Regions from separate parts of the Paenibacillus sp. VTT E-133280 genome, predicted to be linked through region 2. Evidence: riboswitches for the same ligand, from Rfam matches in the RefSeq annotation. Region 2 holds a riboswitch; each other region holds the start of a gene.
The links. Region 2 has a riboswitch for cyclic di-AMP ahead of CA600_RS25625 (hypothetical protein). Riboswitches for the same ligand answer to the same signal wherever they lie in the genome.
Positions count from the first base shown of each region.

Region 1 (4,916 bases), on a different contig from region 2:
TCTGGGGCTACTTTATGTACGGCTTCATCCGGTCTGCTATCGTTCCTATTCTGCTGCGCTATCCAGATAAAGACGCTGGAGGCAGCGGAATGGGCAGACTACTCTATTATGTCGAAGGACAGTTCAGCTTGAACACAGATCCTGCGATACGTACTTGGTTATGGATGTTCCTAGGACTTGTTGTCTTTCGACTTCTGCTCTCCCCCTTCATAAGGTCAGGATTACTGCATGAACTCCATCAGGAGCGAAAAGGAGAGCGTGGCCTGTTCTTTTTTCCCGGTATGAAGCTTTATGGATTTCCTGTGTTTATCTTCAGTCTAATCGAATGGGTGCTCGCACTACTTCCGTTATACTGGCTCGCTCCAAAAATGTACGGGCTATTCTTGTCCTCATTTCTGAACTACTCTTTGTTACTTCATCTAATTCCATACGTATTGGCATGGCTTATATACATCTTTATCGTACGCCTGTTCCTTCTATATATGCAGTTTGGTTATACCAGCGGCACGGGGATGTTCTCCTCCCTATTCATTTGCTTGAAGTCGCTGATTCCAGCAATAGGCATTTCAATCCTACTTGGTGCAGCAGGTCTGGTCCTTTTGCTAATATGCGGACTAACGGGTCTCTTCTGCCCTGGCCTACCGGCGCTGATTATCCGTCAAATCTCACCCCTGCCTTCTACACTCTTCAAAATGTGGGGAATCTCAGCACAATATCATCTATGGCTCAGTAAAGCATTCCCACAATAATTCAAGGTCTTACAGCACATAATATAAGAGTCCCGGTTCCTTAATCTGGAGCCGGGACTCTTTCGCGTTATAGAAAATTATGTCGATTTGCAAAATCATAAAGACTTTGTTACAATAAGTCCTGTTCCATTGGTAACAAGTTTGTAATCATTTGAAACGATTTCTACATAACTTCATGTATTTATCGTAGTTTTGTCGATAAGTCACTATCTGGTGCATAAAACGCCGAATTCCTGGCACCAGGAAGTGGGGGAACCATATTTTGGGTGAATTGATCTCGCTTTGCAGGGATCATAGGGAAACTTCTACCGAATCCTTAAGCTAACCTCACAGGCATTGGAAGGGGTACAATTTTTTTGAAGAATTTAAGAAAAGCATGCGTCGCTGCGGCGCTAGGACTTGTGATGGCGTTCTCTATTGGTGGAGGAAGTGCCTTTGCAGATTCTAAGATGGACAGTGTTATTTCAAAGACAATTGGAGTTGCCTATAAAACCGGAGGCACTAGCACTGCCGGGTTTGACTGTTCTGGATTTACTACGTATGTATTCAAGAAGGTGGGTCTTTCTTTGCCCCGTACTTCAAAAGCTCAATATAATGTTGGAACTCCTGTAGCCAAAAGCAAGTTGCGTTCAGGTGACCTAGTTTTCTTTAACACATTGGGCAACGGCGTATCCCATGTCGGCATTTATGTTGGAAACGGAAAATTCGCACAATCATCATCTTCATATGGCGTAACCATCACTTCACTTAGCCAGTCCTACTGGGCCAATCGCTACGTTGGTGCTAAAAGAGTAATGAGTACTTCCTCATATCAAGCTGTAGCCTACGATTAATACTTCGCCACAACTAAACCACACAATTACATTATATAGGACCTGGGTTTGATTATTGACTTAATCGAATCCAGGTTTTCTTTTGCCTCATTATATTCTTTACACCTCTAGAACAGACTTTAAACACTTTTATTTGATAAAAATTTCAATAAATATAAAAATTAGTTTAATATTATCGCTTACATATGCATTTTGTCTTTAAAAAAACGAATTTTTCTGCATGATTATGTTAAAAACGATTGCCAAGCGGCACTCTGTTTGTTACAATAACTGCAGTAAGATTTTAGTAACATTTTTGTAATCATTAAGTTGTTATTTACAAAGGTTTTGTCATGTATTGATTACAAGCTATTCCTAATCAACAGTATCAGCCGAGTTTCCTGACTATTAGGAAAACGGGGGAACCAACTTTGGGTGAATTGACCTCCATTTTTAGAGGGGTCATAGGGGACCTTCAACCGAACCCTTAAGCTAACCTCGTAGGCATCCGGAAGGGGTATAAACTTTTGAAGAAGAAGCTAGCAGCAGCAGTACTTAGCTTTTCCATTATTTTCACCATTGGAGCAGGAAGCGCTTTCGCGGATTCCAAAATGGATAAAGTGATCGACAAGACCATCGGAACTAAGTACGTATCCGGCGGCATCTCCACAAATGGATTTGATTGCTCCGGATTTACAATGTATGTATTTGATAAAATTGGTATTAACCTACCACACCAATCAGGTTCCCAGTTTCAAATGGGTACTGCTATCTCCCAAGATGATTTAAGATCTGGAGATCTTGTATTCTTCAATACAAGTGGCAAGGGTGTCTCCCATGTCGGTATTTATGTCGGTGAAGGCAAGTTTGCACACGCATCTTCCTCACGCGGTGTAACGATTAGCTCCCTGAGTGATAGCTACTACGTGAAACGCTACATCGGTGCTAAACGCATTATGAGCACGGATGCTTATCATTCTGTTGCTTCTGAGACAGAAGATAATGATGATGTTCAATAAGTAAATCGTACATAGGCTCTTTTCCAAGATGTTGATTCTTGGGGAAGAGCTTGTTTTTTGTCTTATTTAGTATTTACCCCTCTCAGAATTTGTAAAACAATAATCTCATAAATTTCTGAGTCGACCAAGCCTATTTTTGTATATAATTAGTATACTTTCTTATATTTTAAAGTAACCCCCGTGAAAGGAGGTCCTTAACCTTATGATAAATTCCTCTGTTACTTTTCATGTAGCGCCTATGGAGACCAGTCACGCGGAAGAGATTTGCAACTGGGATTACACTGCCCCTTATAATATTTACGGCTGGATGCCATGGGAGCAAATGCAGGCTCTTGGAATCGAGTTCGGTGACCCTCAGCTACGTAATGAGCAATATGTCTCCATATTAAATGGGCAAGGGATTTTGTGTGGATTCGCGCAGTTGTTTCCAATGGAAGGTGTTGTTCGCTTGGGGATTGGCATGCGCCCTGATCTATGCGGCCAAGGTCTAGGCAAAACATTCATGGATGCAATCGTGCAAGCAGCCTTAATTCGTTATCCTGAGCGTGAGATTGATCTAGAGGTATTGACCTGGAACCAGCGGGCGATCCGAACTTACCAAAAGTGTGGATTTACGATTACCGATACGTATGAGCGCCTAACCCCCACAGGAAACAAACCTTTTTATTGCATGGTCTATGACAAATAATATTAAATTCCATATTTTTCAATGATTTGATGGCATTGTCGTTCATTTTTTTGTCACAAACCCTATGATAACGCTTCACCTTGAGCTATAATGTAGGGAGCAGCTTACATAGAAGGGACGAACTGGGATGCAGAAATGGATCATGAGCGGTTTGTTTTTTGCCGCCTGTGCCTTTGCGGTAGTACTTATGTTTACACTTCCAGGTAAAGAAGAGGTAGCTGAACAGAATAAGCCGACGATGCCGGAAGTCCAATTGGATGCGGCAAAGGCGGAAGCAACCGTGAAAGCCAGCTGTATTACCTGTCACGGCGATCAGCTTCAAGGTGGAGTTGGACCCAGTCTTCAAAATGAAGGCGGTCAACATGATGCTGAAGCAATCTACAGTATTGTAACTAAAGGACGCGGTCAAATGCCTTCCTTTAAAGAAAAGCTAGCCCCTGAGGAGATTGCAAACGTCGCCCTCTGGCTCGCAGAGAAAAAGTAACTACCAAAGCAACTAAAAACGCCCGTGCCTGAAGATAGTTCACTATCTGCGCACGGGCGTTTATTTATGAGTTTGGGTGACACTAACGATTTTTCTCAAAGGCTTCATTAAATTCATGTGCCTCTCGAATATCTAGAGCTGTAATACCGTCTTCCTCATTTGATTTCAGCCGTAAAGTCACTGTCTTATAATCAATTGTAATATGTGGATGGTGATCAAAGGCTTCTGAAATGGTGGCTACTTCATCAACGAAAGCAATACCCTTCATATATTGACTGAACATATATTTTCGCACCATGGTATTCTCTTCCAGCTTCCAACCTTCCAGCTTGCTGATCTGCTCACGCAGTTCTTCTTCCGTAAATAACAATTCATTTCCTCCCTTACTAAAAATTGCAGTAAAATCCGCAGGTCCCATTACTCGTCTTATTCGTTAAACAAAACATCCCTTAGCTTCTGAGGTCCAAGGGATGTGCCAGGATAAAGGCAATATTTTCGATTAAATGTATTCAAGAATCCCAGCGATTATAACTCGGCTACACCAATTTTAACACGGGCTACTAACTACGGGCAAATTACGCCCCGTCGCCCCCTCTTCTTAAATCAAAACAACAGAGGCTAAATCCTCTTCTCCGACTAAAATATTAATGCGGTGCGTGTCCTTATCATAAATGATAACGCCGCTCCCCACCTCAATCATAGGTTCATTACCCAGCGCGAAGAAAAGATCCTCAGCCAGTGCCTCCCATACCTCCATCTTGGATTCCTGCGGCAATTCTTGCCACTCTTCCGGATCCATTTCAAAAAATAAGTACCCATCGGAAATTCTGCCGACAGCCTCAGTCAAATCCGTTAGGATTTCACCGTAATCTCTACCATGCTTTACACCCACATGTATCACTCCGTTTTCTCCACAGATGAATAATTACTTACCTTATCCATTATAGCCGAAAAAATGACTTCACAAAAAACGGAATGATGTCGATAAATAAGAATATACGTTATTCGGTTTCGCACAGAGTGCCTTGCCGCTGTTTCAAGGATGATATACGCGGCTTTGTCGGAACACATCTTATAATCTCATGGACGAGGTGCATAATGGAAATTTCAACAATACTTGGTTTAATTTTTGGTCTAGTTGCAGTTATTTGGGGTATGATCCTC
Region 1 covers NZ_NFUX01000063.1:24,254-29,169, forward strand. The annotation lists gene CA600_RS23385 (hypothetical protein) at 1-749, shown strand, start outside; cyclic di-AMP (ydaO/yuaA leader) riboswitch at 963-1,100, shown strand; gene CA600_RS23390 (C40 family peptidase) at 1,154-1,582, shown strand; cyclic di-AMP (ydaO/yuaA leader) riboswitch at 1,942-2,083, shown strand; gene CA600_RS23395 (C40 family peptidase) at 2,089-2,580, shown strand; gene CA600_RS23400 (GNAT family N-acetyltransferase) at 2,783-3,268, shown strand; gene CA600_RS23405 (c-type cytochrome) at 3,396-3,752, shown strand; gene CA600_RS23410 (4a-hydroxytetrahydrobiopterin dehydratase) at 3,835-4,122, opposite strand; gene CA600_RS23415 (hypothetical protein) at 4,351-4,644, opposite strand; gene motA (flagellar motor stator protein MotA) at 4,851-4,916, shown strand, end outside.
Region 1: linked by a shared signal. The riboswitch ahead of CA600_RS23390 (C40 family peptidase) and the one ahead of CA600_RS25625 (hypothetical protein) in region 2 are both predicted to bind cyclic di-AMP.

Region 2 (4,916 bases):
TATCGGAGTGTTCTTAGTAGGATTATTACAAATTGGCGTCATTATCGCAGCGGTAGTCGTCAATCTTAAGCTTCCGCATAATGCAACGATTTTAAAAGATTTAGACCTGGATTTAGGCCAGTTTAATATTAACTTGTTGCTTTATGGGATTGTTCTTTATGTACTGGGTTATTTCCTCTATGCCTTGATGTATGCAGCTGTAGGTTCAATTGTCAGCCGTACAGAGGATCTTGGCCAAGCGGTTATGCCGATTATGATGTTAGGATTCGTAGCATTCTATGTTCCACTATTCAGTATCTCCAATGCGGATACTCTGCTGGTTAAGGTAGCGAGTTATGTGCCGTTCACCTCTCCATTGACCATGCTGCTCAGAATTGGTGTCGGTGAAGTAGCGATTTGGCAAGTTATTGTGTCATTAGCCATCCTGCTTGTTACCACGTTCATCTTTGGATGGTTGGCTGCCAAGATTTATCGCACGGGCGTATTGATGTACGGTAAACGTCCAAGTATTAAAGAGATCAGAAAAGCGATGAAGGCTTACAAGATCTAAGTGGCTTAAATAACTTTTAAGGAGTGGTAATCATGACTAAAAGTGAACAAAATAATATGATGCTTTTAATGAGTTCGGTATCTCTAGCTATGGTTAGTAGAATGCTCCCGACAGATGGATCCATTTTAATGGATTTCACTCAAGGTGTATTAACTGGTATCGCCATGGTAGGGATGGTTGCAGGATTGTGGATGTACGGTAAGGCGCGTAAGAGCAAAGCGTAATAGTAGGAAATAAGGAAGCCGCGGCAGATGCCGTGGCTTTTTTGTATACATATCGTAAAAGTTATGTAGCCGCTGCTTCTCCTTTGTTGATATTCATTATGAAGGAGTAGATCTAATCTTAGCTTCATCCGGACTCAGCAGGCGTTATTTGCGAGTAAACCGCCTTTGGAAGATAGTTGCGGACTCCAGTGCAGCTGTTCGATATGGATGGGGGGTTAGTTGGTGTTTTTGATCCAATAAGGTCCATGAAGTTCGCAAACTTACCAAATGTCTTTTCCCATTAGGGCTACACAACGGATAGATTACCACTAGGCAGTAAATCCTCTTGAACAGTCAGTTGCTCCCGCACATGTCTAAGCTGCGCTTTTAGTACAGGAACACTCTTTTGCAGGATAATGCTTATTTGAGGTAAAGATAGCTTTAGGCCATACCACATCGTTTTTACAAGCTGTTCCTCCCAAGGCAATGCCTTGGCAGATAGGAGAGACCGGCGCGTGTAATAATCAGCGCATTGTCGGATACAAGAGCGGTAAGCTTCGATAGAGAATAGCTGGCTGTCGAAGCTTTTTTGACGGAATAGTTTATGAAGCTCTTTAAAAGTACGGATAGTAACCTTCTCGGCTTCTGCTGATTGTTGTAACAACATAGAACTGAGCGCATAGATATCATTCGTACACTTTTGAACACACTCTGCAAATATAGCTCTACGGGGTGATTCAGCAGGTAAGGGGTCAGGCATGATAAACACGATCCTTTCAGAATGGGTTATGGGATGAACCTATAATATAGAAAAGTAAGAAATGGATTTGTTGATAAGCTCGGCGGTATCAGGTTCTGGATAACTATGTTTTTGAAGCGCAACACTGGATGGTTTATAATATAGCCGCCCTCCTCTGGAATCTCTCCCACCAGCAACAGCTCTGTACAGACGACCTTGCTCAATGTGCCCTGCCAAGGATTTACCCTGCAGCTTGGCTTTTAAATCCTGTAAAGCACCTTGCACTAGCTCAAACTGAGTCTGATCCCACTCTGAACCATGGGTACGTACTTTATCTATCGCTTCCTCAAGCCGGCAATGGTATATCATTCTGAGAAAAGAACTCCATTTAATAAGGTCGAAGGTTTGGGTATTGGCAGAGATAAGACATGCCCCCCAGCTGCTACCTCCTTTACAGGTAAGTTTCAGGATGCCATACCGGCTGCCTTGATGAGCCTCCATTCCATAGTGAATAGGCTCAGGTGAATCAAAGACAAATACTTCTATGCGAGATAGTCTTCGCTGGTCCATGACGGTTTTCTCCTCCTTAGGTTTCCAAAAGCTTTAGATCTACATGGTGAATTACGTTAGCCTTCTCTATACAGGCGAGCATTTCAGCTTCATACTCACAGACTGCGGCATGCTCCAGCCATAGTAAGAATCTCTGTTTGCGTATAACGGATAAATGTAAGGGAAGGTTGTTGCGGGATCTCATTGCGTACCAACCGACTTCAACATCTTTTCACGGTTCCTTAAAAGCGGTGAGACACGGAAAACGTTGGTGTGCTGACCAATCCTCAGCTGTTGCTTTTCTCGGATGTTTTTATATATTTCGTATATAATCGTTCGATCCAAACAGTATTCACAGGTAGATAGGCTGTTGAAATGGCGAAGTGAACTCCAAAGTAAACATAATTTAGACTTTTTGGCTCAAGTAGCCCTTACTGAGTTCCCCAATAATAGTGTTTCATTCCTTTCACCCCGTCCAGCATGCTATTACCCTATAGAATCAGGTAACGCAAAAACCGCAGCAAGAGGAGGACCTCTGCTGCGGTTTTGGAATACAGGTATATACACACCTGTGCCAAAGCGTGGCGGATCAAGGGTCTCTCTCTTTACGCTTACGAGGTTAGCTGCCGGATTCGGACGGTGAGAGTCGCCCTACCTATGTGAGACTTGAACAGTCTCCTTCGGATTCACCCCAAGTAGGCCATGTGGCCTGATGGTTCCCCCGTTCCCTGCAAAAGCAGGAACTCAGCGTTGAATGTATTTCGTGAAATAGATTCAACCCGAATCATACTCTTTTCAAGGTGTTTCTGTAAAAACAGAAAGTGTTCTTTTGAGCGCAATTTTATCCATATCCTGCCGACTACGACGAAAAAAGGATCCAAATAGGTATTTATTGCGCGTTATCGGGCTTCTTCCTCGCTTAATCTCGCTTTCTTGTTTCCTTTCCTATAAAGGCGATTTTTGGGGATTCCTCCAATTGTGGTGAATAAAATCACGTGGTATGCCCGTATTTCGCTAATCGATTCAAATTCGAGTAAACAAGAGATATAGAGAGATTGGATATCAAGTAAGCGCTATCCAATACGAAAATAGTTTTTAATTTGCATTATTTTGGCATCAATCAGGTTTTACAATACTTCCTGCATAAGGGTATGATTACTCCTGTTTCAACACAACAATCGAATATTTGATCCGCTTAATTTCCGTTAAGGAAAGCGGGGGAACCAACAATCGGCAGACGATGTGAGAGTCGGAAGCCGGTTATGGGGTGAATCCTGTAGAGGATGCGAGTGTGCTCGCATCTATACAGGTAGGGCGACTCTCACCGTCCGAATCCGACAGCTAACCTCGTAAGCGTATGGAGAGAGGATGAGTGCAATGTGACCGCTAGCGAGCCACAGAGGAGAATCCTTTGTGGCTTTTTGCTGTGCTTTTTTAAGCAAAGCATTTATGGAAAACCTCACGAAGAGGTCGTTATATTCATCATTAGCGGTAGCTTTTCTTTCAAGACCAGGGTGATCAAGCTCTGATCTTACAAGCAAAGCATTTGAGGAGAATAAGAGATGACAGATCAGAATGAATATGTACTGGTATGTGCGCCAACGAAGGCAGGAGAACATTTTATTAAGCTTCTAAAATTCAGAGGCATTAAGATGGCCGGATTGACCAACAACTTGCCTGAGAAGTCCCTACTTGAAGAGATGGGGATTGAGCAAGTTGTTCTAGTAGATACCCGCCATCAGAATACTTGGTTTCGCCCGCCGTTCCCGGTAGGCCGGGTATATCTGTTCGAGAGCAGCTTTACGTTATGCTGCCGCTATATTCAGATGTGCCGGACTTGGACGACACAGCCGATTTTTGTAATCACAAGCTCAATAAATCCTAGATTGGTCTATAAAAGACTTGGCGCAAGTTATGTAATCTATTCCCACAGTGGTGATGCTGATTTTCTGGTCGACAGATCACCTCATCAAGGATAAAAGAAGGAGTGCGGGAAATATGATGGATCTGTATATGGTGGCTACGCTAGCTGTGATTTACGGGTTGTTTTATGGATTTATGCGCTGGTGCGCAGGTGTAGTTGAGGATACAGGGAGGGATAAGCTGTGATTCTAGTAATCGCTGTTACCCTATTACTGTTTGTATATCTGGTTTACGCATTGATTCATCCGGAGAAATTTTAAGGAGGGGCATTCATGGGCATTTTGCAAATCGCTCTTGTAATCGTAATTCTCATCTTGCTGGTTAAGCCGATGGGCACGTATTTATATTATGTATTTTCTAATGAACCGAACCGTACGGATCGCTGGTTTGGAGGTATAGAAAAAGGGATTTTTAAGCTGATCGGCCTGAAAAAAAAGGACGGAATGTCCTGGAAGAAATATGCGCTCACCTTTGTTTTAACGAATATCGTACTGGTAACTTTCAGTTATATTTTTCTTAGATTACAGCGGGGACTGCCGCTAAATCCGAATGGAATTGCAGATATGGAACAGACGCTTTCATTCAATACGGTGATCAGCTTTATGACCAATACGAACCTGCAGCATTATAGCGGGGAGACGGGGCTTTCGTATTTTTCACAAATGGCTGTCATCACGATGATGATGTTCACTTCTGCAGCGAGCGGATTTTCTGTTGCGGTTGCTTTTGTCAGAGGGATCACAGGCCAGAAATCAGTCGGGAACTTCTTCGAGGATTTCGTCAAAGCACATATTCGTGTGTTCATTCCACTAGCTTTGTTAGTTTCATTGGTGCTGGTAGGCTTGCATGTGCCGCAAACGCTAAAGCCTTCGCTTGAGGTCACTACTCTGGAAGGGCAAACCCAACAAATTGCTATCGGGCCAGTCGCTTCTTTGGAATCGATCAAACATTT
Region 2 covers NZ_NFUX01000076.1:22,676-27,591, forward strand. The annotation lists gene CA600_RS25605 (ABC transporter permease) at 1-550, shown strand, start outside; gene CA600_RS31370 (hypothetical protein) at 583-774, shown strand; gene CA600_RS25615 (hypothetical protein) at 1,061-1,513, opposite strand; gene CA600_RS25620 (hypothetical protein) at 1,553-2,062, opposite strand; cyclic di-AMP (ydaO/yuaA leader) riboswitch at 2,636-2,801, opposite strand; cyclic di-AMP (ydaO/yuaA leader) riboswitch at 3,224-3,413, shown strand; gene CA600_RS25625 (hypothetical protein) at 3,604-4,020, shown strand; gene kdpF (K(+)-transporting ATPase subunit F) at 4,147-4,224, shown strand; gene kdpA (potassium-transporting ATPase subunit KdpA) at 4,237-4,916, shown strand, end outside.

Region 3 (4,916 bases), on a different contig from region 2:
AGAGACTAAAAATTATATAATTTTAAATGTATATGATAAAAACTACATTAGTCCACAGAGGACAGAAAGGAACTCTCCTTGAGTAAACCTAATAAAAGTACAAGCGTTCCCCAGCTTAGCAAACAAGAGAAACGGCGGGTAGAACAGGAGCAGCAAAAGCAGAAGACGAGAATTTTAATTATTAGTTCAATTGCTTTAGTAGTCATTATTTTTGTTGGATTGTTTATGTTAGCTTCGAAAGATGCCACAAAAAATGCCACTTCGGGAGAACCAGTAGCATTCAATTACAGTGAGCTACCTAGAGTTGGTAAAGAGGATGCACCTGTTAAAATTGTTGAATTTGGAGACTTAAAATGTCCAGCGTGTTCCCAATTTGCAACTTCAGTTAAACCGAAAATTGTTCAAGATTTTGTCAACGAGGGAAAAGCAGCGCTCTACTTTGTAAATATGGCTTTCGTTGGTCCAGACTCTGAAACGGCCTCACTTGCTGCATTATCTGTTTATCATCAGAATAATGATGAGTTCTGGAAGTTCTATGATGCTGTATATGCTCAGCAAGGTGATGAAAGTGAAGAATGGGCGACTGAAGATTTCTTAGTAAGCCTTGCGGAGAAAGAGAAGTTAGCTATCGATTACGAACTGCTTCGTAAAGATATTAAGGATCGTACGTATGCAGATGAGCTGAATAAGGGTATGCAGTTAGCTAGTGAAGCTGGGGTGACGACTACACCATCCCTTTACATCAATGGAGTAATGATTGCGGATCCTTTTAACGTTGAAGCGATTTCAACTGAAATTAACGACGCCGCAAAAGCTGTGGAGGCAAAGTGACAAAGTTCCTATCTTTTTGCAAGCGTAACTGCCTGTATCTGGCCTGGTTCGTCTCTTTAGTTGCTGTAGCTGGTAGCTTGTATTTGAGCGAAGTATTGAAATATGAACCTTGTAAGCTTTGCTGGTTCCAGCGAATTTTTATGTATCCTCAGTTATTCCTCTTGGGAATTGCGACGTTTCGAGGAGATAAAAGGATTATCCCATATGTACTTCCATTAAGCTTGATTGGTGGCAGTATCTCGATTTATCATTATGCGGAGCAGAAGATTCCTGCGTTAAGTAAAGTGCTTCCTTGTACAATTGGTGTTCCTTGTAATAAGGATTACTTGAACTATTTCGGATTCATTACGATTCCTTTTCTTGCTTTAATCGCGTTTGCTTTAATAAGTATTTTACTTTGGTACGGACGCAAGGAAGAAGAAGTGATGGAATTAGAAACAGAAGAAAGTTTAGGATTTTGATTTTTCAACTTTGAAGGAACGAAAAAATGTGAAAAGTGACTAAAAACACGACCCAGAGGGATAATTGAAGAGAATGAAAGAGAGCATCCAATTAGACGCTGTATTTGCGCTTTTTGGATGTTTTTTCATTCTTTTTTCATTTTTTTCAACGCTTTACTGCATACACTTTGTAGACTAATATTAGACCTTGTGAGAAGTTGAATATGCGCTGAATTTTCTTAGGAAAAACGGGGGAACCAAACTTGGCATTTATGCCAATGGGGTGAATCGGAAGGGTCGATTAGACTTAACCGTAGGGCTAAACCACAGCCCGAATCCGCCAGCTAACCTCGTAAGCAAGGTGGGATAATGACCATGCATAGCATGCGGATCATTTCCGTATGCTATTTTTTGTGTCTGCATTTATGAAATCCACCAATGAAAACAGCGCGCGGAAATTCCGTTTCAGCTCCCAAAGAAAGGAACTGTATCCACCATGGTAAGCAAGGTAAAACGACTATTGATCGGGCGTCCGATGAAGTCGAACGAACTCGATCATGAAAAGTTATCCAAGGTTAAAGCACTGGCTGTCCTGTCTTCTGATGCGCTCTCGTCTGTAGCCTACGGAACGGAACAAATTCTGATTGTACTGGTGGCTGCGGGGTTTACTGCCATCTGGTATTCCTTGCCAATTGCATTAGCCGTATTGGGCCTGCTGGCCATCCTGATTTTATCCTATCGGCAGACGATTTACGCTTATCCTCAGGGAGGCGGAGCTTACATCGTTGCCAAGAGTAATCTTGGTGTTCCGACAGGGCTCTTAGCAGGAGGGTCTTTGTTAGTGGATTACATCCTGACCGTAGCTGTTAGTGCCTCGGCAGGGACAGATGCGATCACATCAGCGTTTCCAATTCTTCATAATCACACGGTTCTTATTGCAGTATCCGTAATTATTCTTCTAACATTGATTAATCTTCGCGGAGTTACAGAATCGGCTTCATTTATCGCAATCCCAGTGTATTTGTTTGTGGTGTCGATTGTAGTCTTGATTATCTCCGGTGTTATTAAATATGCAGCAGGTGGCGTACATGCGAATGTCCCTGAAATAGGCAGCGCCGTCTCCAATGTTAGTTTGTTTCTACTATTAAAAGCCTTCAGTTCTGGCTGTTCGGCACTTACGGGTGTAGAGGCTGTATCTAATGCCATTCCAAACTTTAAAGCACCGGCTGAAAAGAATGCAGCCAAGACCTTAATGGTCATGGGGGTTATACTTGGATTTATGTTTACAGGTATCACATTACTGGCCTATTGGTACGGTATAGTGCCTGATGAAAAGGCAACGGTTGTTTCTCAGATCGCTGAATCGACCTTTGGTCGCGGAACTTTATACTTTTTCATTCAAGGGATTACAGCAGTCATTTTATTCTTAGCAGCTAATACAGCTTACTCAGCGTTCCCGCTGCTCGCCTTTATGTTTGCAAAAGATAAATATATGCCACATGCTTTTATGGTTCGTGGTGACCGTCTAGGTTTCTCAAATGGTATTATTTTTCTAGGTGTTCTGTCTGCTGTACTTGTAGCTGCATTTCACGGAAATACAGAAAGCTTGATTCCTCTTTATGCGGTAGGTGTCTTCATTCCGTTCACATTGTCCCAGCTTGGAATGATGGTTCATTGGTTTAAAACCAAACCAGCGGGATGGAAAAAAAGATTTGTTGTAAATACCATCGGTATGCTGACTACATTGACAATTACGCTTATTTTTATCATTACTAAGTTCTCAAGCGTATGGATGGCGTTCATTTTCTTACCTGCTGTAATGTTTGTGTTCCACCGCATTCACAAGCACTATTTGAACACTGCAGATCAGCTTCGTATATGTCCGGCTACGGATAAACCTTTAATTAAAGGAAGTACGGTTGTTGTCCCTGTTGCTGGTGTAACACGTGCTGTACTGCATTCCATCAGCTATGCCAAGTCTCTAACAGATAATGTTGTAGCCGTGTATGTTGGCTTTGATGAAGAGGACATTCAAAAGATGGAGCAACGGTGGGAGGAATGGAATCCGGGTGTACGCCTGATTGTACTTCGTTCCAGATATCGCAGTATTATTCGTCCGTTAGTGAAATTTATTGATACCGTGGAGTGGAAGACCGCAGCGACGGATCATATTACGATTCTGATTCCGCAGTTTATTACTAAGCATTGGTGGCAAGCTGTACTTCATAATCAGACCAGCTTTTTAATCCGTTCGTATCTAATGAATTCAAAAGATGTTGTAGTTGCGACTGTCCCCTATCATTTGAATAAATAATGGATTATTAAGGAGAGGCTATATCCGGAACGTTCGGAATATAGTCTCTTTTGTATTTTTCTTGAAGGAAAATGCTGCAAATCAACAAAATTTTAAATTTATAGGTTGACACAGAGAATGAGAATCAATATCATTTAAAAGTGAGACAGAGGTAAACAACACCTTTGAATATCAAAGCAGGTATATATTAGGAGGGTATTTAATGTTTTCGTTAAACAGAAAAAGATTTGGAAGCATGAAATTGACGATGATCGGACTAATAGTGATGACGCTATTCCTATCCGCTTGCGGTAATAATAATGCTGAAAGTTCATCCAATGCAGGAACGGAGCCTACAACAGCGCCTACTGCAGAAGCTACAGAAGCACCGGCAGCACCAAAAACGTTAACGGATGCGATGGGGCATGAAGTAACGATCCCTGCTAATCCTGGGCGTGTTCTGGGTTCTTATTTGGAAGATTCTTTGGTAACGCTGGGTGTGACTCCAGTAGCCCAATGGTCTGTGCCAAATGGCGTTCAGGATTATCTGGCTGCTGAATTGAAAGATGTCCCTACCATTAGCTACGATCTTCCATTGGAGGCAGTAACCAGCTTCGCTCCGGATCTGATTCTTATCCCATCGGAGTCTTCCGTACAGAATGGTATCTACGACCAATTGAATAAGATTGCACCGACTTATGTGATCGGGGATAAGCTAAATCAAGATTGGCGTAAATCGCTACTCAAGATTGGTGAAATTCTGAACAAAACCCCTGAAGCAGAGAAAGCCATTAAAGATTATGAAGACAAAGCGGCGGCTGCGAAAGAAAAGCTTAAAGGAGCTATTGGAGAAGAGTCCGTGGCGATTTTATGGCTGGTACAAAAAAACTTCTATATTGTAGACGAAACTCGCAGCAGTGGTGCTGTATTATATACAGACCTTGGTGTAAAGCTACCTAACTTAGTAACAGAAATTCCTGTGGGTACAAGAGCTACTTGGAATCCAATTTCGCTGGAGAAGCTTTCTGAGCTGACTGCAGATCATATTATCCTTGTAAATAGTGATAAGACTGAGGGTTCGGAGATTCTGGACAGTGCCATTTGGAAAGGCATCCCGGCTGTAAAAGCTGGTAATGTGCATGAAATGAGCTCAACAAGCAGTTGGCTATACAGTGGTGCGAACGCTGGTGGCAAAATCATTGACGATGTGTTAACAAGTCTTGTGAAATAAAAGTTGTAATTCACCATGAATGAGACTGCTCATTTGGGTGGGGAAGGGCGTGCAGATCAGTATCTTAGATACAAAGATCTGCACCATTTTTTTATAAACTACGCCCATATTACGGGAAAAT
Region 3 covers NZ_NFUX01000006.1:86,612-91,527, reverse strand. The annotation lists gene CA600_RS04530 (DsbA family protein) at 79-831, shown strand; gene CA600_RS04525 (disulfide oxidoreductase) at 828-1,292, shown strand; cyclic di-AMP (ydaO/yuaA leader) riboswitch at 1,489-1,644, shown strand; gene CA600_RS04520 (APC family permease) at 1,768-3,585, shown strand; gene CA600_RS04515 (ABC transporter substrate-binding protein) at 3,788-4,795, shown strand.
Region 3: linked by a shared signal. The riboswitch ahead of CA600_RS04520 (APC family permease) and the one ahead of CA600_RS25625 (hypothetical protein) in region 2 are both predicted to bind cyclic di-AMP.

Region 4 (4,916 bases), on a different contig from region 2:
CAGTAAGTGTTATTGACGGATTCTAATTCTAAGAGGTTAACAAGGTGCGGAGGGGTATTACGAAGCTGACGAGATTCTAGCCTGAAGGTGGTTCCCAAAAGGAAGCCCAATATAGACCAGATCATGGTAAAAACTCGGTTTACTTCATGCTCTCACCGCATTCCCCATCATTATTAGGTATCATGGGGGGAGTAAATCCTTGTAGACATCTTTTGGAGCGGGAAACACAGGTGATTGCAGAAAAAAAAATACCTCCCGCGGTCACGGGAGGTCAAGGAGATATGAAAAGGTTAGAATTAACAATTTGATTAGTTCTATTATATACTATTTATTTTAGTTTGTCACAGGGGTAGGGATAGTAGAAATGCATTCATGACAAACTATTTTTCCTTTGAAGTAAGTTACGTTCTCAGCGTTGCCGCAGAAAATGCAGGCAGGCTCATATTTCTTAAGCATAATGCGCTCACCATCAACGTAAATTTCAAGTGCGTCTTTTTCACCAATGCCAAGAGTACGGCGTAATTCGATGGGAATAACTACCCGTCCAAGTTCGTCTACTTTTCTTACAATTCCTGTTGATTTCATCATACCAATCGTTACTCCTCTCAATGTTCCAAAAACGTCATTATTCGACATTGTTCACTGTTTTATGATATTCATAATACCAACGATTCCCAAAACAGTCAACCTTTTTTCATAGGTTGAATTAAGAACTTTTTCACTAAAACTTTGAATTGCCTATACCAATTGCGAATTCTAAAAAAAAAGTAAAAATAAACTTTGTCGATTTACCAAGACTAAAAACGTCATCATTCGACAAAGTACGACATAATTACTTATTATATACTTATATTGGTTAAAATCATATTAAATTTAATAAAGGAGTTGATCTCATGAAGCAGCCGCTCACAGAAGAAAAGGTTTTCAAAGATCCGGTTCACAATTATATCCACGTGCAGGATACTATTATTTGGCGACTAATAAATACAAAGGAATTTCAGCGTTTACGCCGAATACGCCAGCTGGGTACCTCGTATCTCACCTTTCATGGCGCAGAGCATAGTCGGTTTTCTCATTCTCTAGGGGTATACGAAATTACACGTAGAATTATTTCGCAATTTGAACGAAGCGGTTATAAGGATTGGATTCCTGAAGAAAGTCTGCTCACCTTGTGTGCGGCTTTGCTGCACGATCTGGGGCATGGTCCATTTTCCCATTCTATAGAAGAAGCCTTTGAAATGAATCATGAGGATTGGACTTGTCGAATTATTCTGGAGGACACAGAGATTACTGAGATCTTGCGTGATGTGGAGGAGGATTTTCCTCGTAAAGTAGCCTCAGTAATCGCTAAAACTTATGAGCATGAAATTGTTGTAAATCTGGTTTCAAGTCCGCTAGATGCTGATCGCATGGATTATTTGCTGCGTGATGCGTACTATACAGGTGTAAACTATGGAACGATCGACATTGATCGGATTTTAAGAATGCTGCGTCCTTATAATGGTCGAGTTGTTGTAAAAGAATCGGGAATGCATGCCATTGAAGATTATTTAATGTCGCGTTATCAAATGTACTGGCAAGTGTATTTTCATCCGGTGACACGTAGCTCAGAGATTATCTTGCGACAAATTTTCCGTAGAGCCAAGGAGCTTTTCCAAGAGGGGTACAATTTTAGTTTCATGATTAATCCGCTGGAGGATTTGTTCCGTGGTGAGGTGACAGTAAAGCAATATTTAATGCTGGATGAAGCACTGGTACAGACGGCTTTTATGCAGTGGACGCTTGAAAAAGATGAGCTACTAAGCGACTTGTGCACCCGTTTTATTCATCGTAAACTGTATAAATACGTTGAGATGGAGAATCTCGATACAGATATGATTACTGAAATTCGCAGCAGTTTTGCGGCAGCGGGTCTTCACCCAGAATATGATTTGGAGATTGATTTTCCGACAGATCTGCCCTATGATGTGTTCCGTCCGGGAGAAGCTTTTGACAATAAACAAATTCTGCTGCTTGATCGGCATGATCATCTGCGGGAAATTTCAGAGGTATCCGATATTGTACGTTCTATTAGCGGCATTCACCGTGGCAGATATCATCTTTATTTTCCTCAGGATAAGTTGAGAAAAGTGCTTACACGATTGCCTTCTTCTATCGCAGAGATTTTTGCAAAATAATACAAAAAAATATAGCATTTTTGACAAGGAGTGAAGGTTAAAATGTATCTGTTTGACACACATACGCATCTGGATGCGCCTCAATTCGACGAGGATCGCGAAGAAGTTATCGCTCGTGCTGTAGAAGCAGGAGTTAGCAAGATGATTAATATCGGATTTAATCGGGAGACGATTCCCTCAACGATGAAGCTGGCGGAATCTTACGATTATATTTATGCGGCAGTGGGTTGGCATCCTCAGGATGCGATTGATATGAAAGATGGAGATCTCGATTGGATCGCTTCTCTATGCAGTCATAAGAAAGTGGTGGCGATCGGTGAAATCGGACTGGATTATTACTGGGATACTTCTCCCAAGGATGTGCAGCATGAAGTTTTTCGCAAGCAAATTGGACTAGCCCGCGAACTGAATATGCCGATTTGTATTCATGATCGTGATGCCCATGAGGATGTTGTACGGATTTTACGGGAGGAAAAAGCAAATGAGGTTGGAGGCGTGATGCACTCGTTCTCTGGAAGCTGGGAAACGGCTAAGATGTGCTTGAATCTTGGTTTTCATTTATCCTTTGGAGGACCTATTACGTTCAAAAATGCAAGAGTGCCAAAAGAAGTACTTGCGCAGACCCCTCTAGACCGATTATTGATCGAAACCGATGCTCCATATTTGACTCCGCACCCCTTCCGCGGAAAGCGAAATGAGAGCGCTCATGTGAAGCTGGTAGCAGAGGCAGCAGCTGAAATTAAAGGGTTAACATGGGAAGAATTGGCTAAAATAACGTATGCGAACGCACTGGAACGATTTGGGATTGAGTGAAAACGGGAGAAAAACAGGCGAAAAATAGAGAATGGCCGATATATTAAACTTTTTTAATATAAAAACAGCTGAATATTACAATATTTTAACCATATTTTTGCTTAAACGTGGTTGAATCGTCCTTTACAACATGCATCAAAACAGGATATCATCTTTTCAGTGATGTGAGCTGTGTTACAGTGACAGCCATATATTCATGGATCGTCTCGCTGAGTCTCCGTATGGAGAACGGGGGAACCAATATTGACCTGCCGCATGCCTGTATTTAAAATACGGTTTAGACGTGCCGTAGGACAGTATTTGATTTCTTCACGTGGTCTTTGGGGTGAATTTAAGGGCAACCGCCATGAGCGGGTGACCTGAAATAGGGCGTCTCTCTTTCGTCCGAACCCGACAGCTAACCCCGTAAGCGCAAGTAAGAGAGGCAACCTCGTGCACAAGCATTCTCTATTCTGATATTGGAGAAGCCACGAAAGAGTCCTCAGTTGAACTCTTTTTAGGCTTTTTTATTTTTGAATAAATAGAATGTTACCCACATACTGTTATATAACAGGGGTGGGAGTAGCTGTGCCGAGCAGGCGATCCATGAGCAGGAGACGCTAAGTTATTACGTGCGTGTCCTGTGACAATCTCAAATAGTTTCGTCAAAGGAATTCAGTCCTCATGATATACAATTGACGACGGGGCTATGTAAGGAGGATGGAGAGAATGGGCGTATTCCAACCAGAAGTATCCCATGATTCGCAGTCATCCAGCAGGTCTTTCGCATTACGGTGGGAGCAAGTAAATACTCGCGTGCTTTTACTTGCAGGCGTGATTTCAGTCGCTATCGCGTTACTTATTCTGCTGTACGTACACGGTCAAAGTAACAAACAATTATTTTTAGTAATAGACGGGCAAACACAGACGCTTGAAACGCGGGAAGCGCTTCTTGGTGATGTGTTGGAGAAAGAGCAAATTTCGCTACAGCCGCATGATGAACTATCTTTAGGTCTGAGTGATGAAATAAAAGACGGTGACCGTGTCGTTATCAATCGTGCGCAGAAAATTAGTCTTACTGCGGATGGAGCAACAAAAACGTTATATACGACCGAGGATACAATTGGTAAAGCAATTGAGAAAATGGGCATTACCCTAGAAGGTCATGATAAGATTTTCCCTTCGTTAGACACCACCATTTCTGCAAACATGGAGGTTAAGATTGTTCGCATCAACAAACAGACCGTACAGCGAACAACTGACTTACCCTTCAGAGTCATCAAGACAGCAGACCCCTCCCTTACTGTGGGAACAGTTAGAGTGGCACAGGCAGGCAAACCAGGCGTCATGATTCAGCATATTGAAAAGATCTACCAAGACGGAGAACTGGCCTCTATGCGCATGATTGGTAAGGAAGTACAAACGGTAACGAAAGATAAGATTATTGCCGTTGGTACCAAAGCACTTCCTAAGCCGGCTGTAGCTAAGACTACAACAACTTCCAAATCAAACACCACTTCAAAAACGGCTAAAGTTAGCGCCAAGACTAATAACGTCACAAGCAAGGCTGGCGTAGACTTTGAGTACAAGAAGATGATTAAGAATGTCTCCATGACAGCTTATTCGTCAGAAGAGGCAGGTATAGGTACCAAAACGGCTTCCGGAACACGCGTAACGGAAGGTCGCACAATTGCTGTAGATCCGAATGTAATTCCTATTGGCTGGTGGGTATATATCGAGGGACTTGGATTCCGCCGAGCAGAAGATACTGGCGGTGCCATTAAGGGCAATAAAGTAGATGTCTACTACGATTCACTGAGCCATGTTCGTAATTTCGGTCGTAAATCACGAACCGTTTATGTGATTGGACCTGTGAAGCCGGAGTTAAACTAGGCTGAAGCTTTTGCAAATTATTCTTTGATAAGCTATAGTGATGATAACCGTTAA
Region 4 covers NZ_NFUX01000044.1:47,420-52,335, reverse strand. The annotation lists gene rsmI (16S rRNA (cytidine(1402)-2'-O)-methyltransferase) at 1-6, shown strand, start outside; gene CA600_RS18895 (AbrB/MazE/SpoVT family DNA-binding domain-containing protein) at 334-588, opposite strand; gene CA600_RS18890 (HD domain-containing protein) at 894-2,177, shown strand; gene CA600_RS18885 (TatD family hydrolase) at 2,220-2,990, shown strand; cyclic di-AMP (ydaO/yuaA leader) riboswitch at 3,188-3,417, shown strand; gene CA600_RS18880 (3D domain-containing protein) at 3,699-4,862, shown strand.
Region 4: linked by a shared signal. The riboswitch ahead of CA600_RS18880 (3D domain-containing protein) and the one ahead of CA600_RS25625 (hypothetical protein) in region 2 are both predicted to bind cyclic di-AMP.